DNA from 4 places in the Arthrobacter sp. Sr24 genome. Region 1 is predicted to be linked to each of the others. Evidence: riboswitches for the same ligand, from Rfam matches in the RefSeq annotation. Region 1 holds a riboswitch; each other region holds the start of a gene.
The links. A riboswitch is a leader RNA that binds a small molecule or an ion and turns the genes downstream of it on or off. The one in region 1 is predicted to bind cyclic di-AMP.
Positions count from the first base shown of each region.

Region 2: it holds a riboswitch for cyclic di-AMP, as region 1 does, so the genes downstream of both, ACX80D_RS09795 (M23 family metallopeptidase) here and ACX80D_RS06325 (NlpC/P60 family protein) in region 1, are expected to answer to the same signal.
Region 3: it holds a riboswitch for cyclic di-AMP, as region 1 does, so the genes downstream of both, ACX80D_RS10495 (aggregation-promoting factor C-terminal-like domain-containing protein) here and ACX80D_RS06325 (NlpC/P60 family protein) in region 1, are expected to answer to the same signal.
Region 4: it holds a riboswitch for cyclic di-AMP, as region 1 does, so the genes downstream of both, ACX80D_RS09920 (M23 family metallopeptidase) here and ACX80D_RS06325 (NlpC/P60 family protein) in region 1, are expected to answer to the same signal.

Region 1 covers NZ_JBTNDB010000006.1:114,064-121,659, forward strand. Annotated here, with positions in the region: gene ACX80D_RS06315 (metal-dependent transcriptional regulator) at 1-637, shown strand, start outside; cyclic di-AMP (ydaO/yuaA leader) riboswitch at 751-999, shown strand; gene ACX80D_RS06320 (M23 family metallopeptidase) at 1,010-1,819, shown strand; cyclic di-AMP (ydaO/yuaA leader) riboswitch at 1,962-2,172, shown strand; gene ACX80D_RS06325 (NlpC/P60 family protein) at 2,177-2,998, shown strand; gene mobA (molybdenum cofactor guanylyltransferase) at 3,085-3,840, shown strand; gene ACX80D_RS06335 (DUF6457 domain-containing protein) at 3,844-4,170, shown strand; gene ACX80D_RS06340 (molybdopterin molybdotransferase MoeA) at 4,178-5,581, shown strand; gene ACX80D_RS06345 (alpha/beta hydrolase family protein) at 5,578-6,453, shown strand; gene ACX80D_RS06350 (hypothetical protein) at 6,705-7,418, opposite strand.
Region 2 covers NZ_JBTNDB010000012.1:31,086-38,681, reverse strand. Annotated here, with positions in the region: gene mobF (MobF family relaxase) at 1-1,712, opposite strand, end outside; gene ACX80D_RS09800 (hypothetical protein) at 1,709-2,107, opposite strand; cyclic di-AMP (ydaO/yuaA leader) riboswitch at 2,890-3,089, shown strand; gene ACX80D_RS09795 (M23 family metallopeptidase) at 3,095-3,916, shown strand; gene ACX80D_RS09790 (hypothetical protein) at 4,402-4,647, opposite strand; gene ACX80D_RS09785 (DUF3105 domain-containing protein) at 4,679-5,314, opposite strand; gene lgt (prolipoprotein diacylglyceryl transferase) at 5,311-6,222, opposite strand; gene ACX80D_RS09775 (multicopper oxidase family protein) at 6,235-7,596, opposite strand, start outside.
Region 3 covers NZ_JBTNDB010000013.1:80,312-87,907, forward strand. Annotated here, with positions in the region: gene ACX80D_RS10470 (DNA glycosylase AlkZ-like family protein) at 1-56, shown strand, start outside; gene ACX80D_RS10475 (hypothetical protein) at 22-210, opposite strand; gene ACX80D_RS10480 (hypothetical protein) at 188-331, opposite strand; gene tadA (tRNA adenosine(34) deaminase TadA) at 524-1,021, opposite strand; gene upp (uracil phosphoribosyltransferase) at 1,044-1,682, shown strand; gene ACX80D_RS10495 (aggregation-promoting factor C-terminal-like domain-containing protein) at 1,790-2,554, opposite strand; cyclic di-AMP (ydaO/yuaA leader) riboswitch at 2,559-2,755, opposite strand; gene ACX80D_RS10500 (MarR family winged helix-turn-helix transcriptional regulator) at 2,985-3,470, shown strand; gene ACX80D_RS10505 (MFS transporter) at 3,470-4,744, shown strand; gene ACX80D_RS10510 (winged helix-turn-helix domain-containing protein) at 5,462-6,298, shown strand; gene ACX80D_RS10515 (SixA phosphatase family protein) at 6,379-6,903, shown strand; gene ACX80D_RS10520 (YhgE/Pip family protein) at 6,917-7,596, opposite strand, start outside.
Region 4 covers NZ_JBTNDB010000012.1:58,687-66,282, forward strand. Annotated here, with positions in the region: gene ACX80D_RS09895 (cytochrome c oxidase assembly protein) at 1-961, shown strand, start outside; gene ACX80D_RS09900 (cation diffusion facilitator family transporter) at 1,043-1,954, shown strand; gene ACX80D_RS09905 (DsbA family protein) at 1,861-2,328, shown strand; gene ACX80D_RS09910 (copper resistance CopC family protein) at 3,185-3,805, shown strand; gene ACX80D_RS09915 (hypothetical protein) at 3,893-4,357, opposite strand; cyclic di-AMP (ydaO/yuaA leader) riboswitch at 4,784-4,952, shown strand; gene ACX80D_RS09920 (M23 family metallopeptidase) at 4,958-5,749, shown strand; gene ACX80D_RS09925 (DsbA family protein) at 5,978-6,688, opposite strand; gene ACX80D_RS09930 (vitamin K epoxide reductase family protein) at 6,793-7,464, opposite strand; gene ACX80D_RS09935 (cytochrome c biogenesis CcdA family protein) at 7,510-7,596, opposite strand, start outside.

The DNA of each region.
Region 1 (7,596 bases):
AGAGAACATTGTTGCCTTGCGGGCGCGTATTGCCGAGCGTCTGCACCACTCGGGCCCTACCGTTTCGCAGACCATTGGACGCATGGAACGCGATGGCCTAGTCATCGTCTCCGGTGATCGGCACCTTGAACTGACAGCTGAAGGCCGCGACAAAGCAACGCGGGTCATGCGCAAGCATCGCCTCGCGGAGCGGTTGCTCTCAGATGTGATTGGGCTGGACTGGGCTTTTGTGCACGAAGAAGCCTGCCGTTGGGAACATGTCATGAGCGAGAGGGTGGAGCAGCGTCTTTTTGATCTGCTGGGACGCCCTAATGAATCACCGTACGGAAACCCCATCCCGGGCTTGGAAGAGCTGGGAGGTGAGGTAGCTCCCGTTTTTGCTGCGGGCTTGGTCACATTAGTAGAGGCTATGACTAGCTACTCGGCGGGCCAGGAAGTCATTATTCACAGACTGTCCGAAAGGATACAAGTGGAGCCCGAACTTCTGCTCCAATTGGACGAGGGTGGATTACGCCCAGGGGCCCGGATTTCCTTGGAACAAGTGGGGGAGTACATCTCCGTGCGGGTGCCTGGAATTGAGGGTGCCTTGGAACTCCCGCCCGAGGTCGCATCGCACGTTTTCGTGTCCATGAGCTGACCGTCTTTTTGACACTCCACTATTGATGAATAAGGTAACGGAATTATTACGTTTACCGCTTGTGCCGTATAGTAAATATCTGACGCCGTAATCAAAGCGTTACCGTACTGCGACACCGAACCTTGCCTTCGCAGCATGGACAGTAATCATTTAGGCAAGGGCGGGGGAACCACTTTCGACGGGCCAATGGTCCGTCTTGGGGTGAAGCTCACACTCGAAACGCAACACTGGCACTACCTATGACGCAGCCCTAACGCTGACTGCGCCTTGGCTATGCCTGTGTCCAAAGAGCGTGGGCCGGATCAAAAGTTACACTCTCTGATCCGAATCCGACAGCTAACTTCGCAGGTGCTTTATATAGAGAGGTTTTTAGTGTCAGAGGTCAAAGTGCGGGGACGCCGTCGTGCGTCGTCGTTGGCAACACATGAGCTGTTGTCAGTGCCCGGTAGTCGCCGGGAAGCAATTGCTGCAGAACGGGCAACTGCCCCCACCAGCAGTGCAGTAGCCCAGATGCTGCGTGCCGGAGCCGCCAGCGGCGCCGGACAAAAAATGGGCGTAGCCATGGCAGCCACGGGTCTAGTCCTGGCTGTTACGCTTCCTTCCACGCAGGTTTCTGAAGACCTCCACATGGATACTGCAGTAGCTGTTTCCGCGGAAACGCAGGTCACAGCAGGTGCGCAGATCCCCATCACCTTCGCTACTCCGGAAATCGGCAGTGCTTTGAACCCAGATGGACAGCTCAAGCAAACCCTCAAGGTCAACGCCTCCAACGTGACCCTCCAGGCCTCCAAGGGAACCCTCTCGGCGCCCCTAGTGACCTTGGTGGAAAGTTCACCGTTCGGTAACCGCATCAGCCCCATTACCGGCCAGATCGATGAACGCCACACCGGTCAGGACTACGCTGTCGCGAGCGGCACTGAAGTGCTCTCCGCCGCCGGTGGAACCGTAACCTTCTCAGGCTGGCACAGCTACGGTGGAGGCAACCGCGTGGTTGTAGACCACGGTAACGGCCTCTCAACCTCGTACAACCACATGAGCAGCAACCTAGTGCAGGTTGGCCAGAAGGTTGAACGCGGCGACGTAGTGGGCCTCAGCGGCTCCACAGGCGCTTCTACCGGCCCCCACCTGCATTTCGAGGTCATCATCGACGACGAAGTTGTCGATCCTAAGGGCTGGCTTTAATTCCCCCACAGGGGCTCTATAGTTACGACTTAGTCACACGACCGTGACCTTAACGTGACATTGGGAAAAAACTGTTGTACCGTCGTAATCGCGCCAACTTCGAATCAAGTGGGCGCCCATAAGCCGATTGCCTAGCTCTGCCACTGCTTATGGTCCGTTCGTATCAATCGTCTGGCAGGGGCGGGGGAACCAATAATCGGGATTCGTAGAATGCTTGCGAAACCCTAGGGGTGAAGCCGCGAAGCGTTTAGTCACTGGCAAGGGAGAAATTCCTTGAGTGGATCAACGTGGAGCGGCCGGGTGACTCCCATCCGAATCCGACAGCTTACCTCGCAGGCTTTGGGAGAGGAATCCTTCTTGGCTTCAAACACTGCCCTCGGGCGCCACCGCGCCGAGGTTGTTAAGACCAGTCCGATCTCCACCCTCACGAAAGCCGTCAGTTTCAATGTCGGCGGGGTTGGTCGTCAGGCTGCTGTCATCGCAGCAGCTTCAGGACTTGTACTGACATCCGGTATCGCCGCAAACGCCGCAACTCCCACCGTGGAGCGCGCTTCGGACGGTGCCACTACGCTGAACTTGAACACGGAACTCGCTTCCGCTATCACGGCAGCTTCAACGGTGAAGATTTCCTTCGCCACCCCCACCATCACCTCCACCCCGGCTCCTGTTGTTGAAGCGCCGGTAGTTGTAGAGGCACAGTCCAGCGAAGTTGCAGTTGCAGCACCGGTTGCTGAAGCAGCAACCGCCGCAGCTCCAGCAGCTCCTGCGACTCCTGCTGCAGCAGCAGCAGCGCCGGCCGTAAGCGTCACCGAGCCGGAGCCTGTCGCACCTCAGCAGGCTGCAAGCGGAGTTGGCGCAATCATTGCCAGCGCTGCCTTGTCTCAGCTTGGCATTGGTCAGGACTGCACTGCGCTGGTTCGCAACGCTCTCTCTGCAGCTGGCATTTCCTGGGTTGGCTGGCCTGGCGACTACCTGAACAAGGGCCGCTTGGTCTCTCAGGGCGAAGCTCAGCCCGGCGACTTGATCTACTATGCAGATGGTGGTGTGGGTCTGGCCCACATCGCTGTTTACATTGGCAATGGCCAAGCCGTTCACGGTGGCTACCAGGGAACCACCAAGATCGCCGGTGCTTCCATTTATGGTGCCTCCGCTCCTGTCTTCATTGCAGTGGGCCACTAAGTATCACCCGCTTTTTGCTCAAAGCCCCGTCTTTCGACGGGGCTTTAGCGTTTAAACCCAGCAAGGTTGATCTATAGCATGGGTACATGACTGACACGGCGCCTGGCCCCCTTCATGCCCTGATTCTGGCTGGCGGCCGATCAAGTCGGCTAGGTGGCGTGGCCAAAGCAGGATTGCTGATTGGGGGTCAGACACTCCTAGCGCGAACGCTCGATGCCGTCGTTGGGATCCTCGCCAATCGGACCGTAGGGCTTCAGCAGACTTTCCCTCTCGACTCCCTACAGTTTCTTGCACCCACTGCTTCGCGCGACCCTGCCCTGGCGGATCGGACAGGTCCAGCGGATGGCGGGATCGCCGTCGTAGGTCCTGTAGAGCAAATTTCAGATTGGCTGGAAGGTGCTCAAGCCCGCTCAAAAGTGATGACAGTCCAGGAAAACCCACCCTTTTCGGGCCCTGCTGCGGGGATCGCTGCCGGTATCGGGGCCCTGAACTCCGAACGTGGCCACGTGTTGATTCTGGCCTGCGATATGCCGCGGGCTGGGGCGGTGGCTCAACTTTTGGTCGATGCGCTGGATGGCTGTCCTCCTGGACAGGGTGTGATGGCGGTGGCTGCGGGGAAGAAGCAGCCCCTGGCCGCCATTTATCCTTTGCTGGAATTACAGGCTGCGACTGATAGGGCACGGGAGGCGCACCGCCTAGATAATGCCTCGGTTTTCGCACTGGTTGCTAATGTGTTCATGAGGGACCTCGCCGTCCCAGCAGAGCTGACGGCGGACATTGATACTTGGGCGGATGCTCGTGCGCAGGGGATCGCGGCGCGAGCAGCCGGTGCGGAAGGATGACTGTTGGAAAATCATGATGAGTTGTTGCAAGAGTGGACCCAGAAGCTACTGGAGGCCTTTGAAATTGGTGACCTCGATGTGGACATTCAGTCTGTCCTGAATGTGGCCGGGGTTGCGGCGCACTCGATCGTGCGTCCGGCAGCACCTCTGACGACTTTTGTGGCTGGACTGGCGGCAGGATTAGCGGCGGGATCGGGCCAAGCGCCTGAACCCGTAGCTATGAAGGCTGCGTTGGGGCTTGCGAAGAAGCTGGCCGCGGCGCAAGCACCGGCTGTGGATGTTCCGGCTGCAGACGCTCTAGCAGTCGGCGAAAAGTCTCCGGGAAACTAGTGCCGTCATGATTCAGGACGCGGACGCTGCCACTAAACCGACCGCTGCTACTAAACCGACCGCTGAAACCGGGGAATCAGCCGCTGCAGTTTCACCTGCTGAGTCACCTGTTGAGTCATCTGGTGACGCGGTGGTTCAGGCCAAGGTGGCGACCGGGGAGTTTGCGGCCGGGGACTTGGCACGTGAGGACTTACCGGCTGGGGAGGCTCCAGACCAGAGCACACAGAGCAAAGTTTTGCCCCATACATTCCAAGAAGCTCGCGAAGCTGCTTGGAATGCGGCGGAGCCGCTGGTGGCACATTCTGTCCCACTGCGCATGGCAGTGGGCCGAATACTTGCCGCGGATGTTTTCTCCGGTCATGCCATGCCACATTATGCTTCCTCGGCCATGGATGGCTGGGCGACTGCGGGGAGCCCTCCTTGGATTCTGGCAGAGCCTGGCCGCAGATTGGCCCCTGGCCAGGCTGTCCCTATTGTCACTGGGGGGCTGATTCCTACTGGTGCTAAAGCTGTCCTGCGCAGCGAATCGGGCGAACTTGCCAAGGATGACGAGGGCCTGCCAGTTCTAGTACGCAGCGCCGGGGCCCGTCCCGGAGAGCCGAAGAACGCCCAGCATATTCGACCCGCGGGTCAGGAAGCTGCCGAGGGTGAACTGCTGATCGGCGCCGGTGTTACCTTGAATCCGGCTCATGTATCCCTCGCGGCACTCGGTGGTCTCGACGAACTTTCGGTGTTGGGCCGCCCTGCCGTCAAGATCGTTCTCACAGGCGATGAGGTGGTGACCGCGGGCCTGCCTGAACCAGGATTTGTCAGGGATGCTTTCTCTCCGCAGCTAGGGTCCGTGGTGGAGATGCTCGGAGGCACGGTGGTTGGACTCCAACGCGCTGCCGACAACCTTGCCTCCATGCTGGAAGCCCTGGCAGACGACGAAGACGATCCGGCCGACGTCGTCATTACCACCGGTGCTACCGGGAATTCCAGCGCTGACTTCCTACGTGCCGCCATCGAATCCATGGGTGGCAAGGTCCTCATTGCGCACATTGCCATCCGCCCGGGCCACCCCACTTTGCTGGCAGAACTTCCCGACGGGCGGTTCATTGTCGGCTTGCCCGGCAACCCGTTGGCCGCCATGGTTGGGCTCATGACTTTGGGTGCACCGCTGCTGGCACGCCTCGGAAGCCTGCCGATGCCGGCGCTCACCGAGGTACCCTGCGGCTCACCTATCAAGGCATACCACGGGCCCACCCGGCTCATGCCGTACCGGCTGGTGTATGGTTTGGCCTCGCCGTGCGCACATACGGACTCTGCCATGATGCGTGGGCTAGCAGCGGCCGACGGCGTCATGGCAGTTCCGCCGCACGGTGCCAAAATGGGGGAGTCGTTGCCTGCGATGATTCTGCCGTGGAAATGAGCGCCGCTTCGGAGCTGATTTTTGGTTGCCCTGATGGACGGAAATTGCACGGTACTCTCTTTGACGTGCCCGAAGGCGTGGAACTGTTGGGCACGGTCGTCATCGCCTGCGCGACGGCCGTAAAGGCTAGTTACTACCACCGCTATGCTGCGTTCTTGGCAGCTAATGGTTTTAGCGCCGTCACCTTCGACTACAGAGGGATTGGCAATTCCCGTGGCGGCTCCCTGCGTGGTCAGAGGATTCGTTGGTTCCACTGGGGGAGCCAAGATATTGACACCGTTTTGGCATGGGCCATGGAACATGCGAGAGGGCTGCCCGTGAACTTTGTGGGCCACAGCTTCGGTGGTTACGGCGTGGGATTGGCAGAGCACGCCGCCGGTCTTTCCCGCATCCTGACCGTGGGTGCCCAGCATGCCTATTGGCGTGATCTCGCACCGCGTCACAGAGCCGGGCACTGGGTACGCGCCGCGGTGATGCTTCCGCTAGTTTCCGTCATGGGGTACTTTCCGGCCAAGAGACTAGGCCTCATGGAGGACCTACCAACCGGTGTTGCCTTGGACTGGGCTCGTTCCCGCAAGGATTTTACAAAGGCAGCCTCCGGATCCGAGCGCGAATCTCTCCGATCCCACCAGGCCGCCGTGACGGCGCCCATTTTGGCGCTGGCGCCCACTGACGATGCCTACGCCACCATCCCGGCCATGAATCGGGCCGTTTCTTACACTCCTAATAGCACCTCCCGCGTGATCCATCTGCTTCCTGCAGATTACGGGGAGAGCTCCTTGGGCCACTTCGCGCTGTTCCACAGCCGCTACAGGGATACGTTTTGGGAGCAAACCCTTGCCTGGCTGCGCTATGGACACTGGACAGCTTAACCGGACTCTGAACCGCCTCGCGAAGTTGGGCTTGCGCCGCCCGGAAACCTAGGTTTGCACCGCCCCGGAAACTTGAGTTTGCGCCGCCCCGGAAACCTGATCCGTGAGAAAAGGTGGCTTTGATAAATTGAACCGTGAGAAAAGGTGGCTTTGATAAATTGACCCGTGAGAAATGGTCGCTTTCCCGGGCGAAAACAACCATTTCTCACGGGTGAATGAAGGCTTGGTGCGTAGTTGTGGCCGATCTGGATTCACACCACGTCCTTGCGAACATGCAACTGACCTTCAAGCGACTGTCGGGCCAGGTTCTTCGGATCATCCCACCCTCCAAGAACCAGCATTCGCGCTATCTTGGTGATGGCCACTAGTCCGTCGTTCCCCATGTCGTTCTTGTTGATTATTGCTTGATGCCAGCCCAGAGAAGCAGTCAGGAAGTTCCGGTCATGGTCCTTGGATTGTTGTTTGGGATCCAGATGATGCGCGCCATCATACTCGGCACAGGTGCGGTAACGAGGGCAGGACAAATCCGGAGCGACCTTGGGGTTCCCTGCAGCGTCCTCGATTTCAAAGTTGCAAATGAATTTAGGCAGTGCCCAGCGGCTGATACACAGCCGTAGCTGGGTCTCCGGTGCTGAATCGACGCCGACTTGGACGAGCTCCATCGCTGCCTGTAACTTTCGTATTCCTCGTTGTCTGCGGTGCAGGGAAACATATGATTTCAGCTCAGTGATTTCCACCAACGGAAGCTTTGATGGGCCAAAACTGCGGTTGTGGGCGCACACAATCTGGTCGGCAATAGCGACGAGTTCATCCATTGAGAGTTCCTGTGCAATATCCAAGAGCGTTCGTTGAACGGATGTGACGGGAATTCCTTGAACTACGTCGTAGTCAGTGTCAGCTAAGGACAATTCGTGGCCAAAGACTCGGGTGCGCTGTGGCCTGCCTTGACCCAGAGATTTGGACAAGTGAATGTCCTGCGTATTAATGAACCGTGCGGGGAGTCGAAACTCATGGAGCTTCGCTGCAGTTATATGGCTGATGAGACTTCCGGGTGTCACGGAAGTAATTGCCCTGCAGCTGTCAATCAGACTGACATCCACGTTCAGCGGTAAACGGACGTCGTGGCATGGCGTCCATAAATCT
Region 2 (7,596 bases), on a different contig from region 1:
GCTGCCAGCCCCAGCTTGCGCCCAAGGACATCGGCGCTCGCAGCCGCCGGGGCGAGCCCAATGACGCTGCCCGCCCCGTGAACCTTTTCCCAGCCCTGGCGGATCGCAGCCATGGTGGTGGTTTTCCCTGACCCCGCAGGACCTACGACGGCGTCCAGGAACCTCCCGCTGCACAGCACCTCATGCGCTGCTGCTGCCTGGTCCTCAGCTAGCCCCGGGCTACCAGGGTGAGCGCTATTTGTGGTGAGGAGAGTGTCGGTGAGGTTGGGCGCGATGGAGGGTCCGGCGTCGTTCTTGCTGGTGTTCATGATGAGTTGTTCGTTGGCGAGAATGCTCGCGTCTGTGTAGAGGCGGGCCCCGGGGAATTCGAACACGCTGTGGCCGGCGAAGGCGATGTCATTCCCGGCGTTGAGCGGGATCTTGTAGCGGTAAGTGTTGAGGGCGACGCACTGTGATTCTGCCTCGGTGGTCACGGCGTCGATCATGTGGCGGCGGTCGACACTGGTGGCGCACCGGATTTCGGCGCAGATGCGTTCTGCCTCGGCCAGCAGGTTCCAGCGGCTCCATGTGGCTCTCCGTCTGGCCACCGCTTCCCGTGATGCGGCCGCAGCAGCGGTCACCCAAGGCGCCGTCAGGTCGGCGACGGTGACGGGCCGCTCATGGGAACGATCGATGGTGTGGCGCAGGACTTGCGCTGGATCGAAACCCAACTTTTCGGCGCGGTCGCGCCACCCCGCAGAGAGACTGTCCAACGGTTGAGGGTTCGTCTCTTTGGCTTGCCTGGTGGAGAGAGTTGCCTGTTGACGGAATCTAATGATGGTGGTGGCCGAGGGGGCAGACCCGTGGGTTTTCTCCCACTCGGCAATCAAGCGATCAGTCTCCATATTGATGCCCTGCGAACGGCTGGAAAACTCCTGAATCAAGGCATCATCCACACCGACCAACTCATGGCGCGGATTCCGGTCATGACCAGCCGGGGCTCGAAAACCAGAAACTGCACCCAGCCTGTCTTGCAGCCGGTCAAAGAGGAGCCCGTTGTAGTGCACACTGGCGGCTACCGTGGCTCTATAGAGGGTTCGCGAATCTAATGTGGCCCACGCTTGGTCGGTGATTCTTTGCGCTCTGTTAGCGATGACGACGTGCGTGTGGAGTTGGGGATCGCGGGCGCGGGACTCCCAATGGTCAAAGGCCGCAGCGACGGCGCCGACGGTTCCGACGTGGGCGACGCCGCCTCGTCCAGTGCGAGTGTGAATGGCAGATTGTTCCAACCATGCCAGGACTTCGTTGACGGCCTCATGGTGCGCGGCGAGGATCTGCCGTTGAACCTCTTGTGGGGCCAGTGCCCACAACGTCGAGACCGACTTAGGAACGCTGAAGGTTAGATCGAAGCCAGCAACAGCATAGCGCTGAACGTCCTCGCCATTGCGATGGGCCACAGTCGTTTGGCCATGATGGCGCCCCAACGGCTCGTGGGTGTTGGGATGTTCGGCATGTGTGAAGACCGCGTTGGCATCACCTGAGCTCACTGGATCCAAGGGCTTGCGACTGATGCCAGCAAGTCCTTGACCGAGCCACCTGCCAGGAGGGGTGCCAGCCTTCATGTAGTAATTGGTGGCATGACCCGAGGCGAGGTGAACGTCGTCGGACATGGTGGTCTTCAGCAGGTACTTGACCCCGCTGTGAGCGGTGAGGCGGGCGATGGAGACAGTCACCGTGAGCCTGCAGGAATTTTCGTATTCCAGCCGCGGCGGAGAAAGATATCCGCAGTCGGACGATCAAGGGGGATACCGAGATGGTCGGTGAGCTGGAGCATGCGAACCGCGATCTGCATCAGGTCCTGCACGTCAGCATGCCGGTCCTTCAAGATCCGCGAGACCTCCAACGTCAGCTCGGTACATGCTGCCTTGGCTTCAGCAAGCTGCCCGGACTGATCAAAATACTTGGCGCTCAAAAGTTGGAGCCGAGTTATCTGCTCATCAATGACCTTGTCTCGCGCCAAGACCGTTTCCTGAAACTTGGTCACCACAACTGATGCCTCGGAGTGCAGGCTGCGCTCATGCCGCTTCTCAGCAAGCAGCAGGCGAGCGTTCCCATCGGCACGCTCCACGGCGACAAGCGTTTGAGAAGTTATTCGCGCTGTGGCACGTCGCCTATCTCGACGACGGCGCTCGCGGTATCGCCCAGAGCACTCGGCTGAACAGTACAACTGAGTGGACCGACGTGGGTCAAAAAGGACGTGACATTGGGGGCACTTTTGAGTAGACATACAGACTCATGGTCGCGGGGGCGTCCTCACCCATGACTACTGCCCGTGGGACTTCCCGCCTCGGGTAAGACCTTGGGTGCCAGACGTGTAAGGATTTTCTGGGTGGGGCAGCGGCAGGGTGGGGGCCGGGTGGATTTGCTGAGGGGTCTGGCCTTGGTGGTATCTGGTTGAAGCGATGGGCGAAGGGAAAGTAGGCGGGATGATGGTGGTGCAGGGGAATGCCGCATGCGGGATCCATGCAGCACTGGATTTCCTGTCTGGAGATGATCGGTGGATGGGCGGAGCCAGCCGTATTCGGCTGGGTGCATCCTGACCAGAGGTGGTCGTTGACGAAGGCTGTTGGCCATAGTGCGGTTTTGGCCTGACCGCCTGAAGTCGGATCATTTCGTGGGTCAGACCGCGAACCTGTAGAAGACTGCGGGGGCCGACAATTGAGAGCATTTTATCTTCAGCGGGTCCAATAATGGTGCTGATCCTGGGTGTATGGGACCACGGACCGGTGGCCAGCCAGTGGCGGCAAGGCGGGTTGGCTAGGGCTCCAAACTTCATTTGTAACGAAATTATAACTTTCGGCTCGTGTCCGTTAGGATTGAAGAAAATATATACCCCTAATGGGTATTTCGTGGCCCGCTTCGCCGAACCCCGTCGGCGGTCCGCGATCGTTCATTTTCGTGACGGGGGCGGAGGAACCACGATCGGTGCCTTGGTGCACCTTGGGGTGAAGCCTGTTCAACGAATCACTGCCTGTGTGGCGGAGCGTTGGGCCGGCCGGGCATACCTCGCCCGAATCCGACAGCTAACTTCGTAGGCGTTGAGAGGACCCTATTTATGCCTGCCCACCGCCAGCACGGACGCCGTCGCGCGACCAAATCAAAGCTCATCACCACGGAGAACAAAGGACGTCACTGGGCGTCAGCCCCCGATGTGGCTCCCGAGTCTTTCACGGGCAAGAAATCATTGGCATTGGCTGTGGCAGCAGCGGGATTCATTGCATTGACAGCGCTTCCTGCCGCCCATGCTGAAACCAGTCATCTTTCGCCCGCAGTGACCGCCAGTGCGTCTATATCCTCAGTGCAACCGACAGTGACGGCGGATGAGGATGTCGTGGTGTCGTTCGCCAAACCATTGGTGTCCAGTAAGCCAGCTCAGACACCAACGCCGCCGAGTGCCCTGCACCCGGCGGGTGCCCAAGAGGCCCCCCTTCCCGCGGAAGTTCCAGGAGCGGCGCCAGTAGAAGAGTCAACGCCGGCGCAGCCGTCCTCAGGACTCCGTGCTCCGTTGGCTGAGCTGACGGTCACCTCGCCTTTTGGGTATCGGGTTAATCCGTTGACTGGGGCGGGAGGGGAACTGCACACTGGGATCGACTTTGCTGGCGCGTGTGGCACCTCAGTGTTTGCGTCAGGCGCCGGTACCGTGACTGAGGCGGGGTGGAGCCCGTACGGTGGCGGAAATCGAATCGTTGTCGACCACGGTGATGGGATCAAGACCACATACAACCATTTGGACTCCATTGGGGTCAGTGTCGGCCAGCAGGTCAATGCCGGGGCTGCCATAGCTGGAGTCGGAACGACTGGCAATTCCACGGGATGCCATCTGCATTTTGAGGTCGTGGTTGATGGACAGACCGTCGATCCGGCGCCCTTCATCTAAGGACGTCATGATGGATTGCTGCCGGGGCATGGCTTTGAGTGAACGTTGCCCTGCGGCCATCATTGGCGCGGTGTTCTCGTCGAGTTTCTAGGCTGCCGGTTACCCGGGCGATAGGACTTCGGGTGTGGAAAATCAGGCGACTACGATAGCGTTGCCCGTCGACTACGGCAGGCAAAGGAGCCGACGGATGGATAAGGCCGCTCGCGGGAAGCCGCCGAAGCTGTGCAGGTCCGCCCAGATCAGGGTAAGCAGTTCCCAGGCTAATCAGGAGGCAACCAAGCCGGCCTGGCGCCCTTCATTGGGCCTGCCAGCTGCCAGCGGGGAAATTCAACGTTGGCGTCCTGAATCATACTTGCCCGGGACCGTGTAGGACCCGGGCAAGTATTGACCCTTAGCTGACACTTTGGGCAATCAGCTGCCCTCAATTGCTTCGTGAACCAACAATCAAGTGGTCCTGTCTGACGAGAAAGTCTAGTCCGCGCAAATCAGCTACTTTTAGGAGCGGCACGCCCGGCCAAAACAGCGCCACCGATCATCAACACCGCCGCAGTGGGGTAGCCGATAAACAGGTCCTGGATACCGGGCGGACCGCCGGTCATGACAACGTGGGCTATCCAGTGCGAGAGTCCAACCATCAAGCCAAGGGCCATGATTACCTGTCCAACCCTGACCAGGAATCGATGATGACGGTAGTTCTTCGCAGCATCATCGCCGGTGACGGGATTTTTCATGGGTGTCTCCTAAAGTTGCGTAGTGGGTTGCCTAGCCGTTCGAGCCGCCGGAGCACGGGGCCCCGGGCTCCGGAGTTTGGGGACCCATGCTGTAGGCCTTGATGAAGATGGGCAGCCTCGTGTCATCAGCATCGGGGACGTCCAGTTGCGTACCCCACGCAGTTGCCGTGATGGCGGCAGTCTGGCCCGCGTTGGGGCTGAGGAGGACATAGGGCTTGCCCTTGACTAGGGCAGTCAGTGTGGTCACTGCGGACGGCGAGAGGTCCGGCTTGTAGCTGATCCATACGGCTCCGTGTTCGAGGGAGTGCACGGCCCGCTGCTCGTTGACGGGATCTGTGTAGATTCCACAGTTCGTCCAGGTCGCGGCGTGGTCCCCGCCGACGCCGGGTTGCTGCGTATAGGTTACCGGGGTTTGGACGTGTTTTCGGGTGAGATTCGGGTATGTCGTGACTCCGGCGATGGGTTGCTTGGCCGCCGCGGCCGTCTCGTTGCGTGCCTGAATGGATCCGGTGATGACGAGTGTCACAACGATGACTACGGCAACGGCCAGCAGACCAAGGCCACCGTATAAGAAGAGGTTCTTGCGGTGCTGTTTTATCCGATGTGCAGCAAAAACGGCATCGATCTTTGCTTGGCGTTCGGCCTGGCGCTCTGCTGGGCTGCTCATTTAGGGTTCCTTTCCATTGGGTCTATGGGTCTATTGGATGCAGGCTTGGTCGATGCTGGTTCCACGGTGGAACGTTTTTTGTGCCGGAGAACCAAGAAAGCTACTAGACCTGCGAGCAGCAGCAACCCGGAGACCCAGGTGTTGACACGCAGGCCCAGAATCGTGTTTGCATAATCTGAGCGCAGGAGCTCGAACACGAACCGTCCGGTGGTGTACGAGACAACGTAGAGGGCAAAGACCGACCCGGCACCCAAATTGAATTTCTTGTCAAGGAATAGCAATAATCCTGCGGCGGCCAAGCACCAGAGGGACTCATAGAGGAACGTTGGCTGAAAATATCCCAGAACAACTGGGCTTCCGGTGCTGTCCACGTGGGCTAAGCCCGTGCTGAAGTCCATCTGATGGATCTGTAATTTCCAGGGCACAGTAGTCGGGTCGCCGTAGAGTTCGTTGTTGAACCAATTTCCCCATCGGCCAAGTCCTTGGGCGATTAGCAACCCGGGCGCTGCGGCGTCGATTAGGGCGGCGAAATCGACCTGGTGTCGGCGGCATCCAATGTAGGCTCCCAGAAGGCCCAGGGCAATGGCGCCCCAGATTCCCATTCCCCCGTCCCAAATCTTCACCGCATCCCATGGGTTTTTCCCTGGAAAGAAATACAGTTCGGGGCTGGTCATGACGTGGTAGATGCGTCCGCCGACAATACCGAACGGTACAGCCCACATCGTGATGTCGAGGATCACTCCGGGTTGACCGCCACGGGCGGTCAACCGTCTGCCCGTGAGCCAGACGGCGACAATGATTCCGGCGAGGATGCACAGTGCATAGAAGCGGATAGTGAGAGGACCTAATTGAAGGGCACTCACTGTGGGTGAGGGGATGTATAAAGTTGCTAGCAAAGTCGCATTCATGGTGGTCCTGCCCTATTTGATGTAGGAGAAGACGCCCATCATGCCGCGTTCGGCATGGAAGGCGTTGTGGCAGTGCATGAGCCATTGCCCCGGGTTGTCGGCATCGAAGTAGACGGTGACCGTCTCCTTGGGGCGGACGATGACTGTGTCCTTGCGGGCCCCTTCGATGCCCACTTGAAAGGTGTGGCCGTGAATGTGCATCGGGTGCCACATTTCGGTGTCGTTGATGAACTTCACCTCAATCCGTTCCCCCACCTTGAGCTCGAAGGCATTCTCGTAAGGTTTGGTCATGTCGAAACGCTGGTCGTTGATGCCCCAGTCGTAGTCAGCCATCCCACCGGTCAGCCGAACTTCGTGGGTGCGGTCTGACTTTTTGGCCGGGAATGTTACGGACGGATCTGCGGTGAGTTGGCCGCCGTCGACCACTGTTCCCGTTAGCTCGGTCGGCAGGGTGTCCTTTGCGGGGGCTGTGCCCGTTCCGGTCGTGACGAGCCCGTAGGTCATCTGTGCTTTTCCCTCGGCCAAGGCCAGGAGAGGGGTTTGTCCTTCCTTGACGGTGAGGATGGCGTCGATGCGTTCCCCCATGCCCAGCACGACGGCGTCAACGTCGGTGTGTTTGACGGGGAACCCGTCGGTGTGGGTCAGGGTGAGTTGCTGGTTTGGTACCCCGACCCGGTAGGCGGTGTCGCCGGCGGCGTTGATGATCCGCAGCCGGATCCGTTCCCCGGCCTTGGCTGTGATCGTTTCCGGGTTTTCTTGATCTTGGCCGTTGAAGAGGTGGAGCGGGTAGGAGATGTCTCCGGCGTCCCCGCCCAGGAAGTCGCTGGTGGCACCCATGAGCATGTGGCCCATGACCATGGGGCCGCTGCCACTTCCATGGTCCATGCCGCCCATGCTGGGCATCCCCTTGGACACCGCCGCCAGAACCTCCTCCGGAGTGCCGGTGACTCCATCGAACCAGTCGTCCAGAACGATGACCCAGTCCTTGTCGTATTTCAGGGATTCCTGTGGGTCTTCGACGATCAAGGCCCCGTAAAGGGCGCGTTCACGCTGCATTTCCACATGCGAGTGATACCAGTACGTGCCGGGGTGTGAGAGCGCGAATTTGTAGGAGTAGTCCTTGCCGGCCCCGATCGCCTCTTGGGTGAGGCCAGGGACGCCGTCGTCGTTGTTGCGCAGGGCAAGACCGTGCCAGTGGATGCTGGTGGTTTCGGTGAGTCCGTTGCTGACTGTGGCGTCTAGTAGGTCGCCGACCTTGACGCGAATGGTCGGGGCGACCAGTGCACCGTTGTACCCCCACGTCGTGACGGGCTTGCCGGCCAGCATGGTGGTGAAGGCGGCGGGCTTGAGTTGCTGACTTACCGTTGTCCCGGA
Region 3 (7,596 bases), on a different contig from region 1:
GACAGAAAAGGATCGACGCCCTCAACGCAGCAGCAGGCTACGGAAAGCGAGTTTGACCATGCGCAAAATGTGTTCGCGGGTTTCGGGGGTATCTGCGGCAGTGCTGGTCACGGGGGCGTCCGTCACTGGCTGTTCGGGGCCGCGTGGGACGGCGCCGACGGGCTCGGGCTGCATGCCGCCGCCGTTCTCACTGAGCGCCGTCGCTGCCAAGCCCGGCGACAGCCTCACCGTTCAGGCCAAGGATGCCACCTGCGATCCGCGGTACGGGGACACCGCCCAAATACACATTGAGGTCTTGGATTCCTCGGGAACCAAAACTCTGGAGCTCCAAGCCCCCATGAACGACGCCGGCGCGTTCAGTTCCGAGCTCGTCATCCCCGAAACTGCCGTCCCCGGCCAAGCAATGGTCTCGGCTTACCCTTACAACGTGGACTGGTGCGATGACACCGGAACGAACAACCGCGTAGGTGCACCAGAGAGTTCGGGGGCGCTAGAAATCCAGCGGATCTCATGCGTTATGCCGTCACAGCCGCTGGCTGCCGAAGAAATCTTTCAGGAGCGCGGCGCATTCCTCCTCGCGCACACCGGGGAAGACTTCCACCCAATGGTTGAGTCGGCGTTCGCGCAGCACGTCAAAGACTGATCCTGCGGCTCCTGCTTTCTCGTCCCAAGCACCGAAAACCACCTTGGGAATACGTGCCAGCACAATGGCTCCAGCGCACATGGTGCAAGGCTCTAAGGTGACCACAAGCGTGCAATTGCTCAGCCGCCATTCGCCCAATTTCGCGGCAGCTTCGCGGATCGCTACGACTTCTGCGTGCGCTGTGGGATCCCCATGTGCTTCACGCTCATTACGCCCCAAACCGAGAACTTCACCGTCCGGTCCAAGCACGACTGCGCCGATCGGCACATCCGCCGTCGTCAGGGCTTGCTGTGCCTGTGCAAGGGCAATACCCATCCACTGGGCATGTAAGGCCGTGGTAGTGGTCTCGATTCTAGGTAAATTTGAGGAATTGGACACGGCTCAATGGTAGCTTTTATTCATGCGCGTATTCGTTGCGGATCATCCGCTTATTGCCCACAAATTGACCGTTCTGCGGGACAAGAACACTCCGTCACCGGTTTTTCGTCAGCTGACTGAAGAACTCGTCACGCTGCTGGCCTATGAAGCAACACGTGAAGTACGCGTGGAGCCGGTCAACATCGAGACGCCTGTGACCAGTGCTGTTGGCACCGGTTTGGTGAAGCCGACGCCGCTGGTGGTGCCGATTCTGCGCGCCGGTCTGGGCATGCTCGAAGGTATGACCCGCCTTCTACCCACGGCTGAAGTTGGCTTCTTGGGTATGGCCCGCAATGAGGAAACTCTCGAGGCCATCACCTACGCCGAGCGTCTTCCTGAAGACCTGACCGGCCGTCAGGTGTACGTTTTGGACCCGATGCTGGCCACCGGCTCAACGCTCATTGAGGCGTTCAAGTTCCTGTTCGATCGCGGCGCAGCGGACATCACCTGCATTTGCTTGCTGGCAGCCCCCGAAGGCCTCGCCAAGCTCGAAGCAGCCCACGGCGGACGCGATAACGTTCACGTAGTTTTGGCCTCCATCGACGAAGGCCTTGACGAGAACGCATACATTGTTCCGGGTCTCGGCGACGCCGGCGACCGACTCTACGGCGTCGTGGACTAAACCAACTTTTGAAAAATGCCACCGTTTGACGTCATTGCCAGGGTTTGAACTATGGCAATAACGTCAAAGGGTGGCATTTTGCGTAAGCGGCGGGCCCGGTAGCTGCGTTAGTACCAACCCACGGATTCGGAGTGGCCCCAGGCGCCGCAGGGGGATCCGTAACGGCCCTCAATGTAGCCCAGGCCCCAAAGGATCTGGGTTTCATAGTTGGTGGCCCAGTCGGATCCGACGCTTTCCATTTTGTTGGCTGGCAACGACTGGACGATCCCGTAGGCGCCGCTGGAGGCGTTCTCGGCCGTGGTGCGCCAGTTGGATTCGCGCTCCCAGAGTAGGTTCAGGCAGTTCATCTGGTCTGCACCCCAACCGTGGGAACCTAGCTGGCTGGCCGCGAAAGCCTTCGCTGCGGCGGGGTTATCCACGGCAACGGGGTGGGTCAGCGGGGCTGCATCCGGGCTCGCCACGGGCGTGACCGCATCGGCTTCAGGTTTCACCGTAGCTGTGGAAGCTGTGGAAGCTGTGGCTGCGGGGGAAGGCTTGGAGCTGACGCTGATCCCGGAGAAGCTAATGGCTGCGTCCGACGGTGCCGAGACAACAGCAGGCGTACCCTGATCAATGGCTGCGACCAGATTGCTCGTGTCGGTGGCACCTGCCACAGGGTTCAGGGTGTCCGAAGCCACCGATCCGGCAGCCATCAGAGCGCCGACAACGGCTACAGCAGCCATGCATTTGGCGGTGGTGGTGACGGCAGCAACGCCGCGCGGTGTGGCTGCATGACTCCGGGCATTATCTTTGTGAGCGGTAGCCAGGTCGCGACATGAGGGCCGGTTTGCTGGTTCTGCGCGACGACGGCCGCGCTGGGGTGCTGCAGACATGTGGGGTGCCTCTCTACGCCTGCGAGGTGAGCTGTCGGGAACGGACTAGAGAATCCGGCCACGCATCCTCGAGAGGCAGAATTCACTGCCTGTTGACGTTGCGCTGGCTTAACCCCAAGGGCTTCCATAATGGGAAGGCCCAGAAAGATTGGGTCCCCCGTCTCTGCCATGGATCTTGAGGGAAATGGGTGGCGGCAGAGCTCGGCGAACCATCCATTAATGCCAGAACCGGTAATGATTCAAGAGGCACTCTAGCGAGAGTAACCGAACCGAAACCATATGTCACATTTTGGTAACGAGCATTGTAGTAGGCAACTTTATTGGCTGGTGCTAGCGCGAGTGACCAGTATGACATTTACTTAGCACTGCTAACGATCTAGGGTTTGAAGCAGAAGATACGAAACTTGTGTAGCTAGGTAGCTGAGCATCCATGACTGAACATTCCACCCAACCGGCCGCTGCAGATGTCACGGCAGGTACCGGCGCCCCAAATTCCGCCGCTCAAGATCCGGGCTACTTAGCCGCGGAACTGCGAGTGGCCATCATGCGAACTTCCAGGCGGCTCCGGGCCGAAGCGGCGACGGGGGAATTGAGTCCAGGCAGATATTCGGTTCTGGCGGGGTTGGGGGAGGGGCCCCGGACGGTGGGTCAGCTGGCTTCGCGGGAACAAATTCAGGCGCCGTCCATGACTCGGATCGTCAATGACCTCGTGGCAGTTGATTTCGTCAGCAGGAGTGAAAACCCCCAGGACAAGCGCCAAGTGCTGATCAGTATTACCCTTGCCGGCAGTGCGGCCCTTGACTACGCCCGGTCGTTGCGCACTGCGTGGCTGGCGCAACGAGTTGCTGCACTCACGCCACAGGAACGGAACACGCTCCACGAGGCGGCCTTGATCCTGCAGGAGATGAGCGCCTAATGAGTTCAATGTTTAGAGCGCTCAAGGTGCGCAACTACAGGCTCTGGGTGACCGGTGCATTGGTCTCCAATATCGGTACGTGGATGCAGCGCGTGGCCCAAGACTGGTTGGTCTTGACGGTCTTGACCAATAACTCAGGAACGGCCGCGGGCATCACGACGGGCCTGCAATTTCTGCCCATTATTTTCATAGGCCCATACGCCGGACTCTTGGGAGACCGGGTTAACAAACGAAAACTGTTGCTGATCACCCAGTCGGCCATGGGAATCTGTGCGCTTTTGTTGGGAATCTTGGTGGTCACAGGGTCTGTACAACTGTGGCATGTTTATGCACTAGCGCTTCTCCTGGGAGTTGCCAGCGCCTTTGACGCTCCGTCGCGGCAGGCGTTTGTCTCGGAAGTGGTCGCTAAAGAAGACGTGCCCAACGCCGTCGCACTTAATAGCGCTTCCTTTAACCTGGCCCGGCTGGCTGGCCCCGGTGTTGCCGGGCTGGTGATCGCACTGGTTGGCACGGGACCGGCCTTCCTGATCAACGCCGCCAGCTTTGCGGCAGTCATTTTCTCCCTGTGGCGGATGCGGGCCGATCAGCTCGTCCCGGCGGTGCATGTGCCCCGCGCCAAGGGGCAGATTCGTGAAGGGCTGGTGTACATTCGGCAGCGGCCCGATCTGCTCATGATCATGGTTCTGGTGTTCGTAGTGGGCACCTTTGGTATGAACTTCCAGATCACTAACGCGCTCATGGCCACCACCGTATTTGATTTGGGGCCGGGGGAGTACGGGCTGCTGGGCTCTGTTATGGCGATTGGCACGTTGGGGGCGGCGTTGTTGGCTGCCCGCCGCAAGAACACACGGATGCTGTACATCATTGGCGGCGCCCTTGGCTTCGGGATCACCGTGGCGGTGGCTGCCTTCATGCCGAGCTACGTCCTTTATGCAATTGCTCTAGTGCCCGTGGGGCTCGCCTCGCTCACGTTCATGAATGCCTGCAACACCACCATTCAATTATCCACCGATGCGGCCATGCGGGGACGGGTACTTGCTGTCTACATGGTTGTTTTGCAGGGCGGGACGCCGATTGGTGCTCCGCTGGTGGGCTGGATTGCCACTGAATTTGGGGCGCGCTGGTCCTTGGGGCTGGCAGCGGTTGTTGCCCTCGTTGCGGGCTTGGCTGCTTTGATCCTGATGAATCGGCGCAATAACGTCAGGCTGCGGGACCAGATTAAGGGCCTGCGCCCGCATTGGCCCGTGCTGGGCCTGCGCCGTACCGCCGGATAGCCGGCCTGGGGCTGCCGGATCAGGGGGCGGCGGGTGTGTGCCGGCCCGCGTGGGACCGGCGCTTCAACTGCTGGCCTACATGTCTCTATTCCTCACTGGTTCGTAAACTTCTGTTCACCTAGCGTCAAACTCTGGGAGGAAGCTGCGTTCAGGGAGTGACTTGCGGGAGATGTTTAGAACGTGCTTTAAGAGCGAGAAAACTATTTTGCCAAAAATGATCAAAATGACGAATTAAACAATGCTTATCAGCGCATGTACAAGTAATAATTTGGCCAATCCCGTTATTTCCTCCGAAAATGAGAGCAAAGCAACAATATTAGCTTGCTCACAAATTGGATCACAATCTCACATGCTGGACGTATCGGGCCTTTGTTACTTGCAAGTTCGCTTTGTTACGTAGGACACTGGCAAGTGTGAACACCCACTCAGTAAGTTCTGCACCCACAGCAAGTATCCGTCTAGGAGACACCGGACGGTTCATGCGTGGTTGTCGAATGCAGGCCTAACTCACAGCCTTTATCGCCGCACAGAGCAATCATTGCAAACATCTGCCGATAGCAGCACCGCAGATGACATGTGAAGCAATGTACGGCTTAGCAGGCATAAGTCTTGGCCCTTGGGTCGGCCTTGGAATACAAGGCAACATGGTTCTGGAGGGGCAGAACCATTAGGAAGCATTCGCGCCGTAGTCACACGGCCATACACCTAGGTAGTTCAATGTCAGTAGCATCTGGTTACGTCCACATCTCAGTTCGCAATGCCGCCAAAGCTGTTGCTCGCAACACCGGCCAGGGATCTTCAACTCGCAGCGCACAGCCCGAACACCTCGGATTCCGTTCCGACACAGGCAACGCCGCGGCTCGTCTGCGCGCAGTTCCGGCCACAGACAGCAACCCCATGACGGCTCCCACGCCCGTGATTGCAGGGGCCGGCTCGGATAGCCTCCGTGGCGTCAGTCCCGATAATGTGGCCCGCGGGTTCGTGCTTTACGTGGGCGTGGATGAGGACACTGCGGCAGCTGCCGGAACCTCACTTGCCAAGCTTGCTCAAGACATTCGGACGTATGCCCAGGGTCTAGTGCCGCAGGCGCAGAGCTATGCTGCAGTGGCGATTGCTCCCTCAGATGCAGTGGGAACCGCGCTGGATGTAGTCCGCTCCACCTTCGGAGACCCCACAGTGGCCAGCCGCCAGCGCGCCGAAGCCGTCCGCATTCCCCCCGCCGAACAGCGCCCCACCGGCGTGCTGATCGATCTTGCCCGTCGTGAAGTCCACCTCGACGGCGACACCTTGAATCTCACCTTCAAGGAGTTCGAACTGTTGAACTACCTCGTGGAAAACGGCACCCGCACCGTGGGCCGCGACGAACTCCTCGAAGGTCTCTGGTCCAACGCTGACGAAGTTCCGAACGAGCGCACCATTGACGTACACATTCGCCGACTGCGCTCGAAGCTAGGCCGCCTCGCCAACACCGTGCGCACCGTCCGTGGCGAAGGTTACCGCTTCTACGAGCACCCCGAAGTAGTGGTTTGGGCCGCCCCGGAATACTCCATCTGATTTTCATGTACGACGGCGTTCTGCTCACCCAGGTGGGCCGGGCGCCGTCGTACTGCTTTAACTGTCACTAAACTGAGTGAATGAGCGAACACCACATTAAACGGCTGATCTTGATGCGTCATTCCAAGGCGGCCTTTCCGCTGAACGTGGAAGACCATGACCGGCCCCTGGCACAGCGCGGGCACCACGAGGCGCCGTTGGCGGGCCAGTGGATGGTGGAGAACGCAGTGGTGCCCGATTTCATCCTGGTCTCATCGGCGCTGCGAACCCGGCAAACCTGCACATGGGTGTGCCAGCAGCTGGCCGATGAGGCGCCCACTCCTAAGCTGGAGCAGGCACTGTATCTGGCGGGGGCGACGTCTATGCTTTCGGTCATCAATCACGTTCCGGAGACCGTCAGGACGCTCCTGGTGATCACGCATATGCCGGGGGTGCAGCAGTTAGCGCTGCGGCTGGCTTCGCGGGACTCTGATCAAGATGCCTATATGGATTTGGCGTCGGGGTTCCCCACGAGCGCTTTTGCCGTGTTCGAGCACAGCAGCGACTGGGCCAGCCTGGACGGACAAGATGCCCTGCTGCAGAATTTTGTGGTGCCCCGGCCGTAGGTGAGCTGTACTACTACGCTTCGATCTCCGGCATCAGCGTCTTCAGGGTCCAGGTTTTTTTCTTGGTGACGGCAGCCCAGGCCAGGAGCAGCCCCAGCACCATATAGCCCAACAATCCCAGGACAATGGGCAGTAGTGGGGCAAGGTCGGCGCCATAGATCAGGTGCCGCATGCCTTCAACCACATGCCCCATGGGCAGGATCTGGTGCGTGATGTGCAGTGGTTCCGGGGTGGTTTGCCACGGGAACGTGCCGCCTGAGGACACCAGTTGAAGGACCAGCAAGATCAGCACCACGAACTTCCCTGGCGTTCCCATGAGTGCCACAATGCCCTGAATGAGGGCCGTGAACGCTAGGGATGCGAGCAGGAGCAAGCCCAGTGTCAGCCATGGATGGCTCGGTTCTAGGCCCAGGCCAAACTTCACCACCGCGTAGAGCAGCAGGGCTTGCGTTGTGGAAACAGCCGCGAACGGCAACCAGCCGCCCAACGCAATCTTCCACGATGGAGCGTTGGAGGCCAACGCCCGAACCGTCAGCGGACGCATGGCCTGCACCAGCATGAACGCACCAATCCACAGGGCCAAGACCAGGAAGAACGGGGCCAAGCCTGAGCCGTAGTTGGCGGCCTGCGCTTGGGAGACCGAATCGACGCGGATGGGATCGGCAATGACCCCTGCCGCGTTCTGCTTGTCCT
Region 4 (7,596 bases), on a different contig from region 1:
CAGCCCGGCGTTGAGCCCGGCCGAAGTTCTCACCGGATATTTGCTGCCGCCGGATCTGACCGTCGAGACCTGGATCACGGTATGGAGGCCCGATTGGCTGTGGATTGCCGTGACCATCGCTGCAGCCTACCTGTATCTGCGTGCCATCCGCGTCCATCGGCTCCGCGGTGGCAGCTGGTCATGGGCTCGAAGCCTGTCATGGCTGGCGGGTCTGGGACTGATGGTGTTCTTCACTTCCGGCGGACCCGCCGTCTATGGTCGTGTCCTGTTCAGCGCCCACGTGCTCGACCACCTGGCGCTAACGATGATTGTCCCGGTGCTTCTCGTCCTTGGGTCCCCGCTGACTCTGGCCCTGAGGGCTTTAGAACCCCGGACGGACGGCTCGATGGGGTCTCATGAATGGATCGCGACAGTCACCCAATCCCGGGCGTGGACACGTGCGACGCATCCCGCGGTCGCTTCAGCGGTCATGGTCGGGTCACTGGTGTTCTTTTACTATTCCGATGCTTTCGGTTTTGCCCTCCGGCAACATGCGGGCCATGAGCTGATGAACGCCTATTTCGTAGCTGTCGGATGTTTATTCGTCCAGTCCATGCTCGGCACTCGCCCAAACCCCTGGCCGATGGCATCTTACCGGGCGCGCGTCGTCCTGCTTGTAGCAGTGATGGCGACCCAAGGAGTGATGGGGGCCGTTCTTGGCTACTCCAGAACCCTTAGGGAGCCGGAATGGTTTCAGAGCCTGGGAAGAACCTGGGGCCTGGCCCCCCTGGCAGATCAACAAGCAGCAGGAGTCATCCAGTGGGTAGTAAGTGCAGGAGCAGTCCTCACGATCATCCTTCTCATATCCATCCAAAAGTCACGTTCGGGTCCCGGAAAAGAACGCAAACACAATTCAGATCATGCGCCGAGAGAACCATATGCTGGGCCGCACCTGAGGAAGAAGTCACATGCTCCCCAGTGAACAAGTTTGGACGCGCCAAGCACTTAACCACTATGGCTTCCACAACTCAACGACTTCCCCTATCGACTTGGAGATGAACTCATGAGCGGTCACGATCACGGAGTGGCAGGCACCAGCCAGCGAGGCAGACTCATACTTGTCTTTGCCATCACCTTCACCGTCATGATTGCAGAAATCTTCGGATCCATTCTGACCGGAAGCCTGGCCCTGCTGGCCGATGCCGGGCACATGTTTACAGACTCAACAGGACTCTTGATAGCGTTGATCGCGGCGTCCTTGGCGCTAAAACCAACAACCTCAACCCGCACTTGGGGCTATAAACGCGCCGAGATCATTGCCGCTGCCGGACAGGCCTCGCTGCTTTTGGCCGTCGGGGGATTCGTCATCATCGAAGGCATCCGCAGACTCTTCGAACCGCCAGAGGTGGGGGAGTCAATGATGATTTGGTTCGGCGTCATCGGCCTCATCGGTAACGTTGTCAGCCTTGTCATTCTTTCTTCGGGACGCAACCACAACTTCAACATGAAAGCCGCTTTCCTGGAGGTCCTCAACGACGCGTTGGGATCCGTGGCGGTCATTGTGGCCGCCATTGTCATTGCAACCACCGGGTGGCTTCAGGCAGACGCCGTCGTGTCGTTGCTGATCGGGGCCTTGATCATCCCGCGGACAGTGAAACTGCTCCGGGACACCATCAATGTCCTGATGGAAAGCGTCCCCAAAGGTCTTGACCTTATGAGCGTGCGTGAGCACATGCTTGCCCTTCCCCACGTCCTTGATGTCCATGACCTGCATGCAACCTTGGTGGCCTCCGGTACGCCGGTGCTCTCCGCACACGTCATTGTTGAGGACTCCTGCATGACCAACGGTCATGCCGAAACCCTTCTGACTGATCTGCAGCAATGCGTTGCCGAACATTTCGAGATCAGCATCGAACACTCAACGTTTCAAATAGAATCCTCAACCCACCGAGACCAAGAAAATATCCATCACTGACGACAACGAGGCCCTCGACCTCAACTACTCCCGCAGACACATCCAAGACAGTCGGATTGGTTGAGGCCGCCGCGCAACAGGGCAAGTATGAGCAGATGTACAACAAGATGTTCCAGACACAGGCACAGTGGGGAGAGCAGCAAGAAACCAGGGCACCCCTGTTCAGGACGTTCGCGCAGGAACTGGAGTTGGACATGGTCGCCTACGATGTCGCGGTCGCGGATGAGAAGGCGAAAGACAGAATCCGTAAAGACATCGCCGATGGTAAAGCCCTCGGCGTGACAGGCACACCGACCTTCTTCCTCAACGGCGAAATACTCGAACTCACCAGTGAAGCAGATTTCCGCCAACAACTCACCGAAGCAGCACAATAGGCCCCGCTCGCCCCGATAGCTCACACGACCACCCCACTGCGGTATTTCTCGATGGTTGGAAACCGCACCGCCCGGAAAGGAATAGTTCCCCATGTCTCCAGCTGGCGCACCGTTTCGTTTTCCCCGGGCAGCGATTATTGCTATAGCAGTCCTGGGATTGCCTGCAGCAGCGCACCTGATGGCAGGAGGCGAGCTGCCCTCACCAGCAATTCTGGCTGCTTTGTCCTGTGTCGTCTTCCTCTCCGCGGTTCTCCTGGCAGGTAGGAAAATGACTGTCCCGGTGCTCGTGGTGTACCTGGCCGCGGGCCAGACTTTCCTGCATTATGCGTTCTCCGCACTTTCTCGGGACCGCGATGTCTCGTTCGAAAATGGGGCACATCACGCCATCGTGAGGACGGCAATCGCAACGGTCCCGCATGAGCACCTCACGGCCGCGGATTCGCCACTTATGATGACCTTGCACACCGCTGGGACCATCGTCGCTGCACTGGTCTTGGCGTGGGGCGAGGCGGCGCTTTGGGCGCTTGCACGCTGGCTTTGTCCGCTGATTGTGGTCCCAGAAGTTTTTTCAGTTGCTCCAGCTTTCCGCGCCCTGCCTCAACAATACGGCGCATTCGCACGGCGATGGAGGTATCTCGGCAAACCTTCTATGCGTGGTCCCCCTCTCTGGAGAGCGCGTCTGCCCGCGTAGCCTGCCCGGCCCTCCGTAGCGGCAACCATGATTCCTGGACGTTTCCTTGTACGTGGGTGCTACGACGTCCGGCCACGAGGAGCACGCGGGGAACGCGGGGAACGCCTTGGCACTAGCCTGACAAATCATCCAGTGAACCACACAACAGAATTGCAGAAATACACGATGAAAACACGCCCCATTCGACGCTACCGCCTCCGTCTGGCCTTGGCAGCGGCCATGCTCATTCCGGCTTTCGCAGCCGCCCCCGCACTTGCCCATGACGCTCTCGAGTCCACCGTGCCAGCCAGCGATGCCACAGTCGCCGTCGCTCCCAGCTCAGTCTCCCTGACACTGTCCAATCCCCCGGCCGATTCCGACAGTTTGAAACTCAGTATCATCACCGTCACCGACGGAGAAGGAAAGACCGTCAGCGACGGCAATGTCACCATCCAGGGCCCCACACTCTCCACCGCCATTACTCCGGGAAGCAATGGACAATACAAGGTGCTGTGGCGTGCAGTTTCCTCAGATGGGCATCCCATTGAGGGGAACTACGCTTTCACTGTAGAAGACCCGAAACAGATTACGGCGGTCACGAAAGCGCCAACCGAAGCACCAACCGAAGCTGCGGCCGAGGGGAGCCCTACGGCCACTACCGGAGCTGGAACTGCCGCCGAAGAACCGGCAGCATCCAACGCTGGGACTTTGGTGTTGGCCATCGGCATACCGGCCGCCATCCTGGCTGCCGCACTTGTAACGTTGATCATCGTTCGTCGAAACTTGCGTAAAACCGAGGCGTCCTAGAGCAGGCCCATTGGCGTTCTCAAACACGTCCTTCGGACGTTAACGGTGAACGGCCGATTCCCGGGCAAACTCTCAGGGATCGGCCGTTTATTCGCGCACGTCCGCCGTGCGACGGCTATTGAGATATCGAGAAACACAACCTCCAAGGACGCTAACGGCCATAACAACGAAGGCACCCACACCGACACCGAAGAGAATGGTCGGCAAAGAGGTACGGGAGCCCGATGATTCGGCTGAGATGATGGCGAGCCAATAGAGGACAGTGACCAACAACCAGGCTGCTCCACTGAAGGCTGTGAACCGCGACCACGCCGCGAACCAGCGATGGCCGCCCTGATAAGAGAAGGCCACTGCCACTGCCGCGATCCCCGCTGCAAGCAACAGCTGGGCTCCAAAGAAATAGGCTGTGGCGATGAAGCCCACAGGAATGCAGAATCCTCCGATGAGTAAAAGCCGGCGGACGCCCAGAGGCATTTTGGCTCCGCCGACGTCCTCCCCACTAAGGGTGGCCGGAGCTGGCATTGCGTTGGGGTCTGGGGCTGAATCGTTCATGAATCCTTACGGGAGAGTGGCGCTGGAGAGAGCTGTAGAGCGTAATCGTCTTCAGGGCGACGTTGGGTAGATCCACGTTGGCCGGCGCTGATGCCAGGGCAGAGAAAACACTTGTTGAATCAAGTGATCTACGCACGGTCAACGCATTGCTCTGTGCTCATTTGCCCCTCACAGGCTCCGCCCAGATTACTAAGCGAAAATATAAGACATATGAGCATATGTTCATACTACCGCCGTCGGATCGCTCAATCCGAGGTTTATACGCACGATGCGGAAACGATGGTGCAGCCCTGACCATCTCCAGGGACAGCCAGCTTCCATCCGTACCGTGTTTCTGTAACCGACGCAGCGGCAGTAACTCACCAAACAAGGCTTATCTGAATTGATATGCCCGTGTGCCGTTTCGCCAAACCCCGCCGGCGGTCCACGTTCAATTAGCTCCTAGGCGGGGGTGGAGGACCCACCAGCGGTGCGCTTGCGTACCTTGGGGTGAAGCACACTGAACCGACCACCGTGAAAGCGTCCGGTCCTTAGGTGTGCCGGGCTGATCTCTCGCCCGAATCCGACAGCTAACTTCATCGGCGCGAGAGGATTACCACCATGCAGTCCCATAGCCAACACGGCCGCCGCCGTGCCCAAACGCCCGCCCCGCCTCCCCGAAATCTGGGACACCACTGGTCCAGGCCTCCCATCTCCGTGTCGAAGCCTGGCCGTCTCGGGCGACGGTTTAGCGCCGTCGCCGCCTCCGGATTCATCGTGGCTGTCACTCTGACGGCCGCTCACGCTGGCGTTGCCCACACCCCCGACACTTTAAAATCAGCCACAGCCGTAGCGGCGAAAGAGATCCCGCAGGTGACTGCCAATAAGGACGCGGCCATCAGTTTCGATACGCCAGCCATCACCAGCAAACCGGCACCGCCGGAGTCTCCCGCCCAAACCCAGGCCAGCCCGCTGCAAGCTGCACGGCCGGCCCCAGTGGCGACGACGCCGGAGACTTCGTCAGCGACTTTGCGCCCGCCGCTGGCGGCCATGAGCGTTAACTCCCCCTTCGGATATCGGTCCAATCCACTCTCGGGCGCCAGCGGAGAGCTGCATACCGGCTTGGACTTGGCAGCCACATGCAATACCCCGGTCTTCGCGGCCGGTTCCGGAACAGTCACAGAAGCTGGATGGAGCCCCTACGGGGGAGGAAACCGCATTGTCATCGACCACGGCAACGGGATCCAAACCACCTACAACCACCTCGCTGGCATCGGACTTAGCGTCGGACAGCAAATCACTCAGGGAAACGAGGTGGCCGGGGCTGGTACAACGGGGAACTCCACCGGTTGCCATCTCCATTTTGAAGTCATGCTCAACGGTCAAACCGTCAACCCGGATCCTTTCTTGTAAAACGGCCCCGGGGTGGCATCACCCCGCTCCGGACTGTGACCGGTCCGGAGCGGTACGACCAGTTTTCGCGTGGCCAGCCCATGGACGGACCGCCCCTGGCATGGCCCCAAAAGTGTAGCCGTCCTGGAACGAGGGCAGGGTGAGCCTTATGCGGCTCAGATCATGGAAGATATACCCAGCCTGCCAGCGCCGTCGAGGTAGGTAAGCGCTGTCGTGGCGAGCGGGCGCCTATTGTGCTGCTTCGGTGAGTTGTTGGCGGAAATCTGCTTCACTGGTGAGTTCGAGTATTTCGCCGTTGAGGAAGAAGGTCGGTGTGCCTGTCACGCCGAGGGCTTTACCATCGGCGATGTCTTTACGGATTCTGTCTTTCGTCTTCTCATCCGAGACCGCGACATCGTAGGCGGCCATGTCCAACTCCAGTTCCTGCGCGAACGTCCTGAACAGGGGTGCCCTGGTTTCTTGCTGCTCTCCCCACTGTTTCTGTGTCTGGAACATCTTGTTGTACATCTGCTCATACTTGCCCTGTTGCGCGGCGGCCTCAACCGCCAAAGCGGCGGTGCCGGAGTTTCGGTGCCCGGGTAGCGGGAAGTAGCGGTTGATGAAGGTTACCCGGTCCCCGAATTCCTTCTTCATTTCCTCTACTACGGGATACATGGCACCGCAGGCTTCACATTCGAAATCGAGGAATTCCACGAGCTGAGCCTTCTCTGTGGCAGGTGTCGTGAGTTTGTGGCTGTCCTCGCGGACGAGCTGCACGTCGGCGGAAGGCTGCGGGGTCGCGTCCGGGGCAGAGCTGGGGGCAGGCTGGATTGTTGTGAGGACTGCGTACCAGATGAGTGCGGCTGCGACGATCGTCCCCAAGATGATCCATAGAACTATTCGGGCTTTCTTGGCTCCGTCGATGGCAGAGGGGGGCGTTTTATTGGACTTCTGTGACATTGTGGTTGACTGCTTTCTTGATTGTGGTGGTTGGCGGATTCACTGCCGTAGGTAAAGGGTTCGAGCCCTCTATCTCCGTATTGTCCGACTTTTCGATTGAAGCTTTATAGCGTTGGGGTGTTCAGAAATACGTGAGAGAAAGCGAAGAATATACTGGCGGCCACGCCCAAGTAGATTACGGCGACGAGGAGCCACCCAGCGGGACCGACGAATCGTGCCACCTGGGCGGGGACCTTGATGGCTCCCTGCATGATGTTGCGGATAGTGAGCCAAATGAACAGGGGAATCATGACTGCCCAGACGACCATGCACAAGGGACACAGGACGTGGATGGAGTACAGGGCTTGGGACCATAGCCATGTGGCGAAGGCAAAGCCGAGGGTTACTCCGATCTGCAGTCCTATCCAGTACCAGCGTGCGAATACTGCTCCGGAGATCAGTGCCATTCCGGTGGTGATGATGATGGCGAAGGCAACGATTCCTATGAACATGTTGGGGAAGCCAAAGATGGAACTTTGCCACGTCTGCATGACCTTTCCGCACGAAATCCACGGGTTGATGTCACAGACTGTTTCGTAGCCCGGGTCATTGAGAACTTCGAGTTTTTCCAGAACCAAGGCCCAAGAGGCAAGCCAGCCGATGGCTCCGGTGATGAGAAGTAACCAGCCGAACGGTTTGTTGCGAACCAGTCCTGAAAGATCGGACTGTTGTGGCGGACCCGCTGCGGGTTCGTCGCCGAAGTTCATCTTCCCGGTAGGAGCGGGGTTGGTAGTCATGGGAGCAGGAGTCTTTCAGGTCGATTTATCTGATGGGGATGGTGTTCATACTGGTGTCAGGAAAGTGCCGGCGAGGTTTTGCAGTTGGTAGATCCATTGCATCCAGAGGCCGGTGACCATGAGGGCACCGAG